Regions from separate parts of the Streptomyces sp. NPDC093071 genome, predicted to be linked through region 3. Evidence: riboswitches for the same ligand, from Rfam matches in the RefSeq annotation. Region 3 holds a riboswitch; each other region holds the start of a gene.
What was found. Region 3 has a riboswitch for cyclic di-AMP ahead of ACIQD7_RS05055 (M23 family metallopeptidase). Riboswitches for the same ligand answer to the same signal wherever they lie in the genome.

Region 1 (3,373 bases), on a different contig from region 3:
GAACGCAACATGTAGCCCCGGCCCCCGGCCCCCCGGCACCCGCTCCCGGCCCCGGCCCCCCGGGCCCTCGCCCCTAGCCCCCTCAGCCACCCCCGACCCCCGCCCCGTCCACCAGTCGGCCGTGCGGAGTCGCCGTTCGCCCGGGTGGCGGCCACCCTGGAAGGGCGCGGTACGGGGCCGCGGCCGGGCGGACCGGGCAGGAGAGAACAGGTGGGGCACCCCCTAGGAGCGGTGGGCCGAGGAAGGCGGGGCGGTGAGGGCCGTCCCCCGTACAACCGTGCCCGCTGGTTCCTCCGGACGCTGCCGCCGCTGATCATCCTGGGCGGTGTCCTCTTCGACGTGTCGACCCCCGCCCCGTACACCGCCTCGCCGATGCTCGCCGCCGCCCCGCTGGTCGCCGCGCCCTTCTTCCCCCTGATCACGACGCTCCTCACCGGGATCGCCGCCGTCCTCGCCTCGGTCGGGCTCTACCTCTTCAGCGACGACGTCACCCGGGCCCCGGCCGTCGCCGAGACCCTCACCGTGTTCACCGTCTCCGTGCTCGCCCTGCTCATCAACCGGGTGGTGCGCCGCAGCGGCGAACGGCTCGCCTCGGCGCGGGTGATCGCGGAGACCGCGCAGAAGGCGGTGCTGCCGACGCCCGCCGAGCGGATCGGCGGGCTCCGGTGCGCGGCCCGCTACGAGGCGGCGCAGGCGGACGCGTTCATCGGCGGCGACCTCTTCGCCGTGCAGGACACCCCGTACGGGGTGCGGCTCGTGGTCGGGGACGTACGGGGCAAGGGCCTGGACGCGGTCGAGGCCGTGGCCGTCGTCATCGGCGCCTTCCGGGAGGCGGCCGAGCAGGAGCGGACCCTGGAGGGCGTGGCGCGGCGGCTCGAACGGGCGCTGGACCGGGAGGGCACCCGCCGGGACAGCCTCGACGCCGTCGAGGGGTTCACCACCGCCGTCCTGGCCGAGGTCCCGCGCTCCGACGGCAGCGGGACCTTCGACGGCTTCGTACGGGTGGTCAACCGGGGGCACCCGTCCCCGCTGATGCTGTACGGCGACGGGCGGGTCGAGACGGTCGACCCGAGCCGGCCGGCGCTGCCCCTCGGCATGGGGGACCTGGCGTCGTGGCCGGACCGCGCCGAGGCCCGGCCGTACCCGCCGGGCACGACGCTGCTCTTCTACACCGACGGCCTCTCGGAGGCGCGGGACGCGTGGGGCGTCTTCTACGACCCGGCGGAGCGGCTGGCCGGGCGGATCTTCCCCGGTCCCGAGGAGGTGCTCGACGCGCTCGTGGACGACGTACGGCTCCACACGGGCGGCGGGGCGACGGACGACATGGCGCTGCTCGCACTGAGCCGCCCGGCGGCGGGGCAGCCCGAGCGGCGCCGGACGATGCCGGTGGTGCCGCCCGGCGGACCCCGTCACCGGCCGTCGGGCGGGCTCCGTCACCGGCTCCCCGGAGGATTCGGTCGGCGGCCGTCCGACGGCCCCGGTCACCAGGGGTAGTCGAGAGGTCTCCCTCCGATAACAATTGATGAACCGTCAGATTGCGGGGGTTTTGCGGCTCCGGGATCCGGCCTTGCTGAAGGGGGGTCAAGTCGGACCAATCCCTACCAATTCAATGAATGATCAAGGGGGACGGCTTGGAATCGGGACCCCCTGTCTATTAACGTTCGATAACGCAGCGCGGTCGTCCCAGCCGTCGCAAGAGACGGCACCGTGCGCACGCGCCGAATCCCGCAAGGGAACCGGGGAACCACCATTTGGGGTGAATCGAGCCCTTCGCACCCGTGCGACCGGGCCCGTAGGAGACCTTCCTGCTCCGAACCCGTCAGCTAACCCGGTAGGCGAGAAGGAAGGAAAGGAGCGCGCCTCCGTGGCGTCCAACACCCCTGCCCCCGAAGCCCCGTTCGATGCCTTCGGCGGCGGTGCGGCCCCCTCCGCCCCGGACACCGAGTGGAACCCCACCGAGGATTCCCTCCGCGCCCAGAACCGCTCCGGCGGCCGGCACCGGGTCGTCAAGCAGCGCTCCAACTTCGCCCGCTCCTCCACCGTCCTCGGCGTCGGCGTCATCGCGGCCGTCGGCGCGGGCGGCCTCGCCACCGCGCAGGAGAAGCCCCCGGTCGCGATATCGCTCCCGGACCTCCCCGACCTCAACCTGCCCGACGCCCACGACCTCCCCGGCGTCGGCGCGCTCCTGCCCGCGCAGGAAGAGCGGGAGACGGTCCCCGCGGACCGCGCCAACCCGAACCCGCTGACCTCCGCCACGTACACCACCGAGGCCGAGGACCGGGCCTCGCGGTCCGGGCAGGTCACGCGCGCGAGCCTGTCGACCGTGGACGCCCCGAGCACCGCCGACGCGGGCGAGGCCCTGCGCGCCCGCATCCTCCAGCAGGCCGAGCAGCAGCAGGCCTCCGCCGACGCCGCCGAGAAGGCCGCGGCGGAGAAGGCGGCCGCCGAGAAGGCCGCCGCCGAGGCGCAGGCCAAGGCCGACGCCGCCGAGAAGGCCGCGGCCGAGGCCAAGGCGAAGGCCGAAGCGGAGGCCAAGGCCAAGGCGGAGGCGGAAGCCAGGGCGAAGGCCGAGGCCGAGCGCCTCGCCAAGCTCGCCGCGAGCTACTCGATGCCCCTCTCCTCGTACTCCCTCACCGCCACCTACATGCAGTCCGGCTCGATGTGGTCCTCCGGCTACCACACGGGCCTCGACTTCGCCGCCCCCACCGGCACCCCGCTCAAGGCGGTCCACGGCGCCACGGTCAAGTCGGCGGGCTGGTCCGGCTCCTACGGCTACCGGATCGTCCTGGAGCTGGAGGACGGCACCGAGGTCTGGTACTGCCACCTCTCCTCCATGACGGTCTCCGCGGGCCAGACCGTGGGCACCGGCGAGACGATCGGCCGCGTCGGCGCCACCGGCAACGTCTCCGGCGCCCACCTCCACCTGGAGGTCCACCCCGGCGGCGGCGACGGCGTCGACCCGGCGGCCTGGCTGCGCTCCAAGGGCCTGACCGTCTGATCCCTTCCGCGCCCGCGCGGAATGCTCCATCCGCGCGGAATACGCCCGGCGGCGGGGACCGTTGTCCACCCCATGACTTCTCTCCGTACGCTGGGCACGTCCGATCTGCACGTCTTCCCGCTGGCCCTCGGCGGCAACGTCTTCGGCTGGACCGCCGACGAGGCGCAGTCCTTCGCCGTCCTCGACGCCTACGCCGCCGCGGGCGGCAACTTCGTCGACTCCGCCGACGTCTACTCGGTGTGGGCCGAGGGCAACGAGGGCGGCGAGTCCGAGACCGTCATCGGCCGCTGGCTCGCCTCCCGGGGCAACCGCGACGACGTCGTCGTCGCCACCAAGGTCGGCTCCCACCCCCGCTTCAAGGGGCTCTCCGCCCCC
Region 2 (3,373 bases), 730 kb from region 3:
CTCGGTGACCAGGCGCTCCCGCAGCCGCTCGCGGGTCTCCGGGGACAGCTTCAGACCCCCGGAGAAGTAGGCGTCCACCGAGCCCCAGGTCGTCTCGATCGTCTCGAAGGCCGCCAGCAGGTACTCCGCCCGTGCGTCGAAGAGCGGGCTCAGCAGCTCCATCACCTCGGGCCCCATGGCGTCCGGGGCGGTGGAGCTGCGGCGCACCTTGTAGCGGCGGTGCGGCTCGTTCGACTTCACGTAGTCCGCCTCGATCGCCGTCCGCTCGACCCCGACGGCGAGCAGGGTGATCGCGACGGCGAGCCCGGCCCGGTCCTTGCCCGCCGCGCAGTGCATCAGGGCCGGGACGCTCTCCTCCGCCATGGAGTGCAGGATCCGGCTGTGCTCCGCCGTCCGCTCGACCACCATCCGCCGGTACGAATCGGACATTCGGGCCGCGGCCTTGCCCTCGCCGAGGATCTCCCGCAGCTGCGCGGTGTTGCCGTCGCGCACCAGCTTCCAGAACTCCTTGCCGTCGGCCGGGTCGTTGAGGGGTATGTTCACGTTCCGTACGCCGGGCAGCTCGACGTCCGGGCCCTCGATCCGCCGGTCGGCCTCGTTGCGGAAGTCGAAGACCGTGTGCAGCCCGAGGCCGGCGAGGAAGGCGGCGTCGCTCTCGGTCGCGTGGGCGAGGTGGCCGCTGCGGAAGAGCCGGCCGGGGCGGACCGCCCGCCCGTCCGTCGTCGGCAGGCCGCCCACGTCCCGGAAGTTGCGGACCTCCGCCAGCTCGGGCTCGGCGGCTTCGATGGGCGGGACCTGCGGCAGCTGCTGCGTCACGGATGCTCCTGGAGAGTCGGCGTTCGGGTGCCCGACGAGAAATCGGTTCCTGGGGCAATCATCCAGACGGGAAGGACCCGGCGCATCCCCTCGGACGGGAATGGGCAATCTGTCCGAATTGGCACGTTGGATATAACGCGCCCTGTTTACGGATGAGATGGGTTTCGGCGCGTGAGCAGGGTCATAGAAGTGACGGATCGTGGCCGGAGGTCCGCCGCAATCCCCTTACGGGAAAAGGGAGTCGAAGGACCGTCATCCACGGAGGGTGACCGGAATCCCGGGGGAACGATCTAGGGCGGAATGCCGGGACAAAACAGCGGCTTGTTCGCGCCGACCCCGCTCGTCTAGCGTCACGGTCAATCCGGACGGACCGCCTAATCCTGCCACCGCCCGGAATTCCACCCATCCCATGCGTGGCAGGAGCGGGGGACCCAGGAAGTACGCCGGTCCCGCGATGCAGGACGGCTCGGGGTGAAGCCGCGCGAGAGCGCGGCCGGACATCTCCAGTCCGAACCCGACAGCTCACCTCGCAGGCGCCGGAGAGGATTCGCCATGCCCGCGAAGGGTAAGCACCGCCGTCCCAAGAGCAACCCCCTCACCCGCGGATTCGCCGCCGCCGGTACGGGAGGCGCCGTCGTCGCCCTCCCGCTCCTCGGCGCCACCGGGGCCCACGCCGCCGAGCAGGCCGCCCCGGCCACCGCCTCCGTCCAGTCCGCCGTCACCGCGCACGCCGTCGCGGCGAAGGCCGCCCCGGCGAAGCCCGCCGCGACGACCGGCCCCCGGACGTACTCCGTCGTCCCCGGCGACTACCTGTCGAAGATCGCCGCCGACCACCACCTGGAGGGCGGCTGGCAGAAGGTGTACGAGGACAACCGCCGGACCATCGGCGCGGACCCCTCCCTCATCCTGCCCGGCATGAAGCTCACCATCGGTGCCAAGGGCTCCGCCCCCGCCGGCCCGAAGAGCGCGCCCGGCGCCCAGGAGTCCGGCAAGAACGGCGATGACGCCCCCCGCGCCTCCCGCGGCGAGAGCCGCCGCGCCGCCGCTCCGGCCACCACCGCCGCCCCGAAGGCCGCCGAGAGCTCCACCGGCTCCACCGCCTCCTCGTCCGGCTGGGTCGCCCCCGTCACCGGCGGCTTCTCCACCCCGTACCGCGCCTCCGGCTCCATGTGGTCCTCCGGCTACCACACCGGCGTCGACTTCATCGCCTCCTCCGGCACCACCGTCCGCGCCGTCGGCGCCGGCACGGTCGTCTCCGCCGGCTGGAGCGGCTCGTACGGCAACGAGGTCGTCATCCAGCACGCGGACGGCAACTACTCGCAGTACGCCCACCTCTCCTCCCTCTCGGTCTCGGCCGGGCAGAGCGTCAGCGGCGGGCAGCAGATCGGCCTCTCCGGTTCCACCGGCAACTCCACCGGCCCGCACCTGCACTTCGAGATCCGCACCACGCCGAACTACGGCTCGGACGTCGACCCGCTGGCCTACCTGCGCCAGCACGGCGTCTCCGTCTGACGCACCGCAGGGGACACCCTTTCCGACGGCCCGGCACATTCCGTGCCGGGCCGTCGGCCTATTCCGACTTGGGCGAATCTTTATCGGTGGCATATGTCACCCGTCGTCAACCCCTCCTTACGGTCGCGTAGGTCACACGCGAAAGGGAAGGATGTGCCCCCGTGGCAGACGATTCGAGATCAAGAGACAAGAACGCATTCGGGTCGTACGCGGCGATCGGTGACAGCTTCACCGAGGGCGTCGGAGACCCCGGCCCCGACGGGACGTACGTCGGCTGGGCGGACCGCTTCGCGGTCCTGCTCGCCGACCAGCTGCCGGAGCACGACGCCTTCCGCTACGCCAACCTGGCCGTACGCGGGCGCCTCCTCGACCAGATCGTGGCGGAACAGGTCCCCCGGGCGAAGGAACTCGCCCCCGACCTGGTGACCTTCTGCGCGGGCGGCAACGACATCATCCGTCCCGGCACCGACCCGGACGACGTCGCCGAGCGCTTCGAGCGCGCCGTCGCCGAACTCACCTCCGCCGTCGGGACCGTCATGGTGACCACCGGCTTCGACACCCGCGACGTCCCCGTGCTCCGGCACCTGCGCGGCAAGATCGCCACCTACACCGCGCACGTCCGGGCCATCGCGGACCGCCACGGCTGCCCGGTCCTCGACCTGTGGTCGCTGAAGTCCGTCCAGGACCGGCGGGCCTGGGACGGCGACCGGCTGCACCTCTCGCCCGAGGGACACACCCGGGTCGCCCTGCGCGCCGCCCAGGTCCTCGGCCTGCCGGTGCCCGCCGACCCCGACCAGGCGTGGCCGCCGGTCCCGCCGCGCGGCTCCCTGGAGGTCCGCCGCGACAACATCCAGTGGGCGCGGGAGTACCTCGTCCCCTGGATCGGGCGCCGGCTGCGCGGCGAGAGCTCCGGGGACCACGTCGAGGCCAAGCGCCCCGACCTGATGCCCCTCGGGGACCTCATGCCCCTGTAGCGGGCGGCGCGGCGGGGATCCGCTCCAGGACCCCGCCCGCGAACACGTCGTACAGCGGCAGCGTCTCCAGG
Region 3 (3,373 bases):
CGACATCACCGCCGAGGAGGTCCGGGAGGCCGCCGCGGCCCGGCTGCGCCCGGACAACCGCGCGGTCCTGGTCTACGAGCCGGTGGCCACCGAACAGAGCGAGAGCGACGAGGAAGAGGGGGCGGACCGGTGACCGACACTGCCGCGTCTTTGACGAGCATGGACTTCCACCCGCAGCCGGCGCCGGGCACCGCCCGCCCCTGGGCCTTCCCGGCCCCCGACCGCGGCACCCTGGAGAACGGCCTGACCGTCCTCACCAGTCACCGCCCCGGCCAGCAGGTCGTGGCCGTGGAGGTCTTCCTGCCGGCCCCGCTGGACGCCGAGCCCGCCGGTCTCGACGGCGTGGCCACCATCATGGCCCGCGCCCTCTCCGAGGGCACCGACCGGCACGGCGCCGAGGAGTTCGCGGCCGAGCTGGAGCGCTGCGGCGCCACCCTCGACGCGCACGCCGACCACCCGGGCGTACGGGTCTCCCTGGAGGTCCCGGTCTCCCGGCTGCCCAAGGCGCTCGGACTGCTCTCCGAGGCCCTGATCGCCCCGGCGTTCCTGGACACCGAGGTCGAGCGCCTGGTGCGCAACCGCCTGGACGAGATCCCGCACGAGACGGCCAGCCCGGCCCGGCGCGCCGCCAAGCAGCTCTCCAAGGAGCTGTTCCCGGCCGACTCCCGGATGTCCCGGCCGCGCCAGGGCACCGAGGAGACCGTCGGGGCGATCGACGCCGCCGCGGTCCGCGCCTTCTACGAGGCGCACGTGCGGCCCGCCACGGCCACCGCCGTGGTCGTCGGCGACCTGACCGGGGTCGACCTGGAGAAGGTCCTCGCGGAGACGCTCGGCGCCTGGACCGGCGAGCCCGGCGAGCCGCTGCCGATGCCGCCGATCACCGCCGACGACACCGGCCGGGTCGTGATCGTGGACCGCCCCGGCGCCGTCCAGACCCAGCTGCTCATCGGCCGGATCGGCCCCGACCGGCACGCCCGCGTCTGGCCGGCCCAGGTCCTCGGCACGTACTGCCTCGGCGGGACCCTGACCTCGCGCCTGGACCGGGTCCTGCGCGAGGAGAAGGGCTACACGTACGGAGTGCGGGCCTTCGGGCAGGTGCTCCGCTCGGACGCCGAGGGGAACGGCGCCGCGATGCTCGCCATCAGCGGCTCCGTCGACACCCCCAACACGGGCCCGGCCCTGGACGACCTCTGGAAGGTGCTGCGCACCCTGGCCGCCGAGGGGCTCACGGACGCCGAGCGGGAGACGGCCGTGCAGAACCTGGTGGGGGTGGCGCCGCTCAAGTACGAGACGGCCGCCTCCGTCGCCGGGACGCTCGCCGACCAGGTCGAGCAGCACCTCCCGGACGACTTCCAGGCCCAGCTGTACGCGCGCCTGGCCGAGACCGGCACCGTCGAGGCGACCGCGGCCGTGGTCAGCGCCTTCCCGGTGGACCGGCTCGTCACGGTCCTGGTGGGCGACGCGGCGCGGATCGCGGAGCCGGTGCGGGCGCTCGGGATCGGTGAAGTCACCGTCGTCAGCGGCTGATCGACCCCGTCCGGCCGGAGGCCCACCGCCACCGGCCGGGGCGGAAGGAGGACCCCGACGAGCCGTCACGTCGGGGTCCTCCGCGCACCCGGAGGAGAGGGGCCCCGGCGGGCCGACCGGTGAACCACCGGATGAATTGTCCGTATTGACGGCAAGGGTGATCATCTGCCCTGTGGCATGTCTTACAAAAGGCCGTGTTCGGTTGGTGATCGACTGGGGCTCCGCATAGCGTCGGTCCGGCTGTTCGCCAGTTGCACCCGCCGCGCCCGCGGCACCGGACAGTCATCGCCGAGTCCCCGTCAGGCGCGAGCCTGGGGAGCCGGGGACCCGCACGCAGTCCCTGGGGTGAATCGGACGCCTTCGTCCCGTACGGAGGGGCCCGTAGGAGACCTTCCTGCTCCGAACCCGTCAGCTAACCCGGTAGGCGAGAAGGAAGGAAAGGAACAACGTCTTCATGGCGTTCACCCGTGCCACCGGGAAGCATCGTGGGTCGAGCCGGATGGCGCGCCGCGGCGCGGGCATCGCCGGCGTGGCGACGCTCGCCACCACCGGCGTCATCGGAACCCTGGCCTCCCCGGCGCTCGCCGCCGACACGGACAACCGCTCCCCCGAGGACACCGGTCTCACCCAGGTGATCACCGAGGACTCCCTCGTCGACCGGCTCAACGCCCAGGCCGACGCCCAGGACCGGCAGGCCTTCGAGGCCGTCGTCGAGGAGAAGGCCAAGGCCGAGGCGAAGCGCAAGGCCGAGGCCCGCGCCAAGGAGATCCGCGAGGAGCGGGCCCGCGCCGCCCGCGAGGCCGAGCGCCGCCGCCTGAACTCCTTCCAGCTCCCCGTCGCCGGCTCGTACGTCTCCACCGGCTACCAGACCGGCGGCTCGCTCTGGTCCTCCGGCAGCCACTCCGGCGTCGACTTCCACGCCGCCTACGGCAGCCGGGTCGTCTCCGTCGGCTCCGGCACCGTCGTCGAGGCCGGCTGGGGCGGCGCGTACGGCAACAACATCGTGATCCGGATGAACGACGGCACGTACACCCAGTACGGTCACCTCTCCTCCATCGGGGTGTACGTCGGCCAGACCGTCGAGCCGGGCCAGCAGATCGGCGTCTCGGGCTCGACCGGCAACTCGACCGGCCCGCACCTCCACTTCGAGGCCCGTACGAGCGCCGACTACGGCTCGGACATCAACCCGGTCTCCTACCTCCGCGCCCGCGGCGTCGCCGTCTGACCCGGCGTCCCGCGCGCCCCTGACCACCGGGGGCCCTCCGCGTCGCAAAAGCCCCGGCTCGTACTGAGCCGGGGCTTTTCGTCGGCCAAAATGCGGTCATGGATTCCATGGGGGCATCGGAAATTCCGGTGTGCTGCAATAGAGTCGCGGATCAGGCGCAGAACAGGCGCCGCTCGAATTGTCTCGCGCGGACCAAGGCGGAGGTCGGACACATGCGCATTCCCGCGCACTCGGTATGCACGGCGATCCGGGACGACATCGTCTCCGGCGTCTTCGAGCGGGGCAGCCGGCTGACCGAGGAGCAGCTCGCCCGCCGGTACGGGGTCTCCCGCGTCCCGGTCCGCGAGGCGCTGCGCACCCTGGAGTCCGAGGGCTTCGTCCTCACCCGCCGCCACGCGGGCGCGCACGTCGCCGAGCCCACCGAGCAGGAGGCGGCCGACCTGCTCGACATGCGGGCCCTGCTCGAACCGCTGGGGGCCGCGCGGGCCGCGCAGCGGCGCACCGACGCCCACCTCAAGGTGCTGCGCGGCCTGGTCAGGCTGGGCCAGGAGCGGGCCAGGCGCGGCCAGGGCGAGGACCTGCGCTCGCTCGGCGGCTGGTTCCACGAGACGCTCGCGCAAG
Region 4 (3,373 bases), on a different contig from region 3:
CGCGGGGCTCCCGCTCGGCTACTTCGGCGCGAGTACGGGAGCGGCGGCCGCGCTGTGGGCGGCGGGCGACCCCGCGTCCCTCGTCGCCGCCGTCGTCTCGCGCGGCGGCAGGCCGGACCTCGCGGCCGACCGCCTGGCCGGGGTGCGGGCCCCGACCCTCCTGGTGGTGGGCGGCGACGACCCGCTGGTCCTGGACCTCAACCGGCGGGCCGGGGCGCTGCTGCGCTGCGAGAACCGGCTGGCCGTGGTGGAGGGGGCCACCCACCTCTTCGAGGAGCCCGGTGCCCTGGAGGAGGTGGCGGAGCTCGCCACCTCCTGGTTCACCGGACACTTCCGGCGTCAGGGCACCGGTGCGCCCCGTTGACGACGGTCAGTACGCCCCGTTGACGTTGTCGATGGAGCCGTAGCGGTCGGCCGCGTAGTTGCAGGCGGCGGTGATGTTGGCGACCGGGTCGTACAGGTCCATCGACGTGCCGGGCACGTGGTAGGCCAGGAAGGTCGGCTCGATGACCTGGAGGAGGCCCTTCGAGGGGGTGCCGTTGACGGCGTTGATGTCCCAGTTGTTGATGGCCTGCGGGTTTCCGGAGGACTCGCGCATGATGTTGCGGTGGATGCCCTCGTAGGAACCGGGGATGCCGTGCTGGGCCATGATGTCCAGCGACTGCCGGATCCAGCCGTCGAGGTTGTCGGCGTACTGGGTGGCGGCGACCGGAGCGGCGGCCGGAGCGGCGGCAGCGGCCGGGGCGGCGGCGGAGGCTCCCGTGGCGCTGCCGGTGGACGGGGCGGTCGCGCGGCGCTCGGAGCGGCTCGCCCGGTCGGTCGTGCTGGACTTCTCCGCCTTCGCGGTGACCTTGCGCTCGGCCTTTCGCTCCGCCTTCTCCTGCGTCTTCGCCTGAGAGGGGACGGCCTTGGCGGAACCCCGATGAATCGTCAGTTCCAGACCGGGGTGGATGAGTGACGGATTGTCACCCACGGCGCTCTGGTTGGCGCGGTAAAGGCTCTTCCAGCCTCCCTGAATTCCCTTCTTGTGGGCGATCAGGGAAAGCGAGTCACCGCTCACGACGGTGTAGGTGCGCGCGGTCGCCGGGGCGGCCGGGGCCTTGGCGGCGACCGGGGCGGCGGGGGCGGCGAAGGTCTTGGCGGCGATCTCCGGGGCGCCGGCGGCGGGCGCGGCGCCGGCCGTGGCGGGGGCGATCAGGGGCAGGGACAGCGCGGCTCCACCGGTGCCGACCAGTGCGAGACCACGGGAGACGCGGCTGCGGCGGGGGCGGCGGTGCTTACCGTGTGCAGGCATGACGGATTCCTCTCCGGCGCCTACGAGGTGAGCTGTCGGGTTCGGACGGGAGATGTCCGGCCGCGCGCACGCGGCTGCACCCCGAGCCGTTCCGGATCACCGGACCGGCGTATTCGTGGGTCCCCCGCTCCTGCCGTCGGGTGAAAAGGGAGGTTTCCGAGCGGTGGCAGGATTAGGCGTTCCGCTCGAATGGGGGTGACCGTAGGCCAGTAATGCGGCGAATAACAAGAGGATCAGAGCGGCGGCACGGGTAAAAGGATCACCGAATTCGGGGAATTCAAGATCGGTCGGCCCGGAAAGGCGCCGAACTTCCTTGTGCGGTACGGGGCGGGAGAGGTCGGCGCCGTGCGGCGGGCCGTGCGGAGTGAGTCGCGTCACCCGGTGGGTTATGTCCGAATATGCGATGTAATTCCATTGATGGGTAAATAGGGCGAAAAACTGTCGAGTGGGGTTTTCGGGGTCGATGGGTCGTCTTGGGTGGCATCCGGTGCCACTCAAGGGCAAAGCGCGCAAAGCCGACATTCCTGTCGAAGGATGGAGTGCCCGACCCAGGAGCCGCCCGATGCCCCCCGCCGCCCCCCAGCTCACCCCCGACACCCTCGACCGCGAGGCCGCCGCCCTCTACGAGAGCGCCGTCTGGCAGCGGATCGTCACCGACTGGACCGCCCCGGAACCGCTCGCACCCGCCCCGGAACCGCTCGCACTCGCCCCCGAACCGCTCGCGCTAGCCCCCGGGTCGCCTGCGCCCGCCCCGCAGCCCCTCGCGCCCGCCCCCGGGTCGCCGTCGCCGGGGGAGGGGCGGGACTGGCGGGACCTGCTGAGCGTGCCCGTGGACCGGCTCGTAGCCGAGGCGCTCGACGCGCTCCCGGCGCCGGCCCCCGTCGAGCGCCGCCTCCCCGGCCGGATCGGAGCCGTACTGCCGGACCGCCTGCACGCCTGGCGCCGCATCGGCGGGGTCGAGCTGCGCCCCTCGGTCCACCTCGGCTACGCGCGTCTGGTGCTGACCGAGTGGGGCTGGCAGAACGCCCCGTACAAGCTGCGCGACAGGCGCGGGGCCCGCTGTGTCTGCGGGGCGCTCCTCGCCGCCCACCGCCTCGGCTACGGCGGTGCGGACACCATGAACGAGGCGGCCGCCTGGATCATGACCGAGCTGCGGTCGCGGGGATGGCGGGACCTCATCGGCCCCTGGAACCGGGCCCCGGGGCGCACGGCCGGCGACGCGCTCGCCCTCCTCGACGCCACGGCCCGCCGCGCCGCGCACGCAGGCCGCTGACGCCCGGGGCCCGGGACACGGGGAAACCGCGCCCGGGCCGCCGGACTCAGCCGCTGACGCTCGGCGCCCCGGTCTCGATGTGGCCGGTGTACCGGCGCGACCAGGTCCCGTCGACGCCGGTGGTGATCGTGAAGTCGTACCAGCCCCGGTGGTACGCGACGGCGTTGAAGAAGTCCTCGGTGGCGGAGCCCGCCGGCACCGTGTACGTCCACGGCCCGTCCGTCCGGTAGGCATTGGAGCGGATCGTGAAGGTGACGGGCCCGGCGGAGGCGTTGGTCATCCTGAGCCAGAGGGCCGTCTTCCCGGTCCCCGGCTCGGTCGCGAACCGGGCCGCCACTTCGACGTCCTTGCCCGCCTTGGAGGCGTCGCCGATGAACCGGCGCAGGAACCGGTTGGGTCCCATCATCGAGATGTCGTACTTCCCGGACCCCGAGCCCGTGCCGATGTTGAAGAAGTCGGAGGCCGTGCCCCCGGGGTCCACGGTGTACTGCCAGGCGGCCGTGTCGCGGTGCTGGTGCGGGTGGATCGAGAAGTGCGCGGCCCGCCTGGCCTCCGTCCCCCGGTTCGTCATCGAGAACCAGGCCAGGATCTTGCCGCCGGAGCCGAACTCGAAGCGGTCCAGGTTGCCGTTCACCTGGTACGGCAGGGCGCGTGCCGGCCGGGTGCCCGGTTCCTGCGCGGGCAGGGCGTTGTTCTGCGGGACCGGGTTCGGCAGCGGCTTGCAGGTGGCCTGCCCGATCACCTTCGCCGTCGACGGAAGTCCGGCGGGCACTCCGTACACCGGGCGGGCGAAGTCGAAGACGCCG

Region 1: another riboswitch for cyclic di-AMP. It lies ahead of ACIQD7_RS20835 (M23 family metallopeptidase); the one in region 3 lies ahead of ACIQD7_RS05055 (M23 family metallopeptidase).
Region 2: another riboswitch for cyclic di-AMP. It lies ahead of ACIQD7_RS01915 (peptidoglycan DD-metalloendopeptidase family protein); the one in region 3 lies ahead of ACIQD7_RS05055 (M23 family metallopeptidase).
Region 4: another riboswitch for cyclic di-AMP. It lies ahead of ACIQD7_RS25610 (transglycosylase SLT domain-containing protein); the one in region 3 lies ahead of ACIQD7_RS05055 (M23 family metallopeptidase).

Annotation. Positions count from the first base shown of each region.
Region 1 is NZ_JBIVPH010000005.1:21,858-25,230, reverse strand. It holds gene ACIQD7_RS20845 (MerR family transcriptional regulator) at 1-15, shown strand, start outside; gene ACIQD7_RS20840 (PP2C family protein-serine/threonine phosphatase) at 211-1,494, shown strand; cyclic di-AMP (ydaO/yuaA leader) riboswitch at 1,707-1,853, shown strand; gene ACIQD7_RS20835 (M23 family metallopeptidase) at 1,865-2,998, shown strand; gene ACIQD7_RS20830 (aldo/keto reductase) at 3,071-3,373, shown strand, end outside.
Region 2 is NZ_JBIVPH010000001.1:476,370-479,742, reverse strand. It holds gene ACIQD7_RS01920 (tyrosine-protein phosphatase) at 1-816, opposite strand, end outside; cyclic di-AMP (ydaO/yuaA leader) riboswitch at 1,206-1,365, shown strand; gene ACIQD7_RS01915 (peptidoglycan DD-metalloendopeptidase family protein) at 1,369-2,328, shown strand; gene ACIQD7_RS01910 (SGNH/GDSL hydrolase family protein) at 2,490-3,302, shown strand; gene ACIQD7_RS01905 (STM4011 family radical SAM protein) at 3,289-3,373, opposite strand, start outside.
Region 3 is NZ_JBIVPH010000001.1:1,205,442-1,208,814, reverse strand. It holds gene ACIQD7_RS05065 (M16 family metallopeptidase) at 1-133, shown strand, start outside; gene ACIQD7_RS05060 (M16 family metallopeptidase) at 160-1,527, shown strand; cyclic di-AMP (ydaO/yuaA leader) riboswitch at 1,804-1,969, shown strand; gene ACIQD7_RS05055 (M23 family metallopeptidase) at 1,982-2,752, shown strand; gene ACIQD7_RS05050 (GntR family transcriptional regulator) at 2,965-3,373, shown strand, end outside.
Region 4 is NZ_JBIVPH010000007.1:238,405-241,777, forward strand. It holds gene ACIQD7_RS25605 (phosphoribosyltransferase family protein) at 1-364, shown strand, start outside; gene ACIQD7_RS25610 (transglycosylase SLT domain-containing protein) at 371-1,294, opposite strand; cyclic di-AMP (ydaO/yuaA leader) riboswitch at 1,299-1,483, opposite strand; gene ACIQD7_RS25615 (hypothetical protein) at 1,857-2,567, shown strand; gene ACIQD7_RS25620 (phosphocholine-specific phospholipase C) at 2,614-3,373, opposite strand, start outside.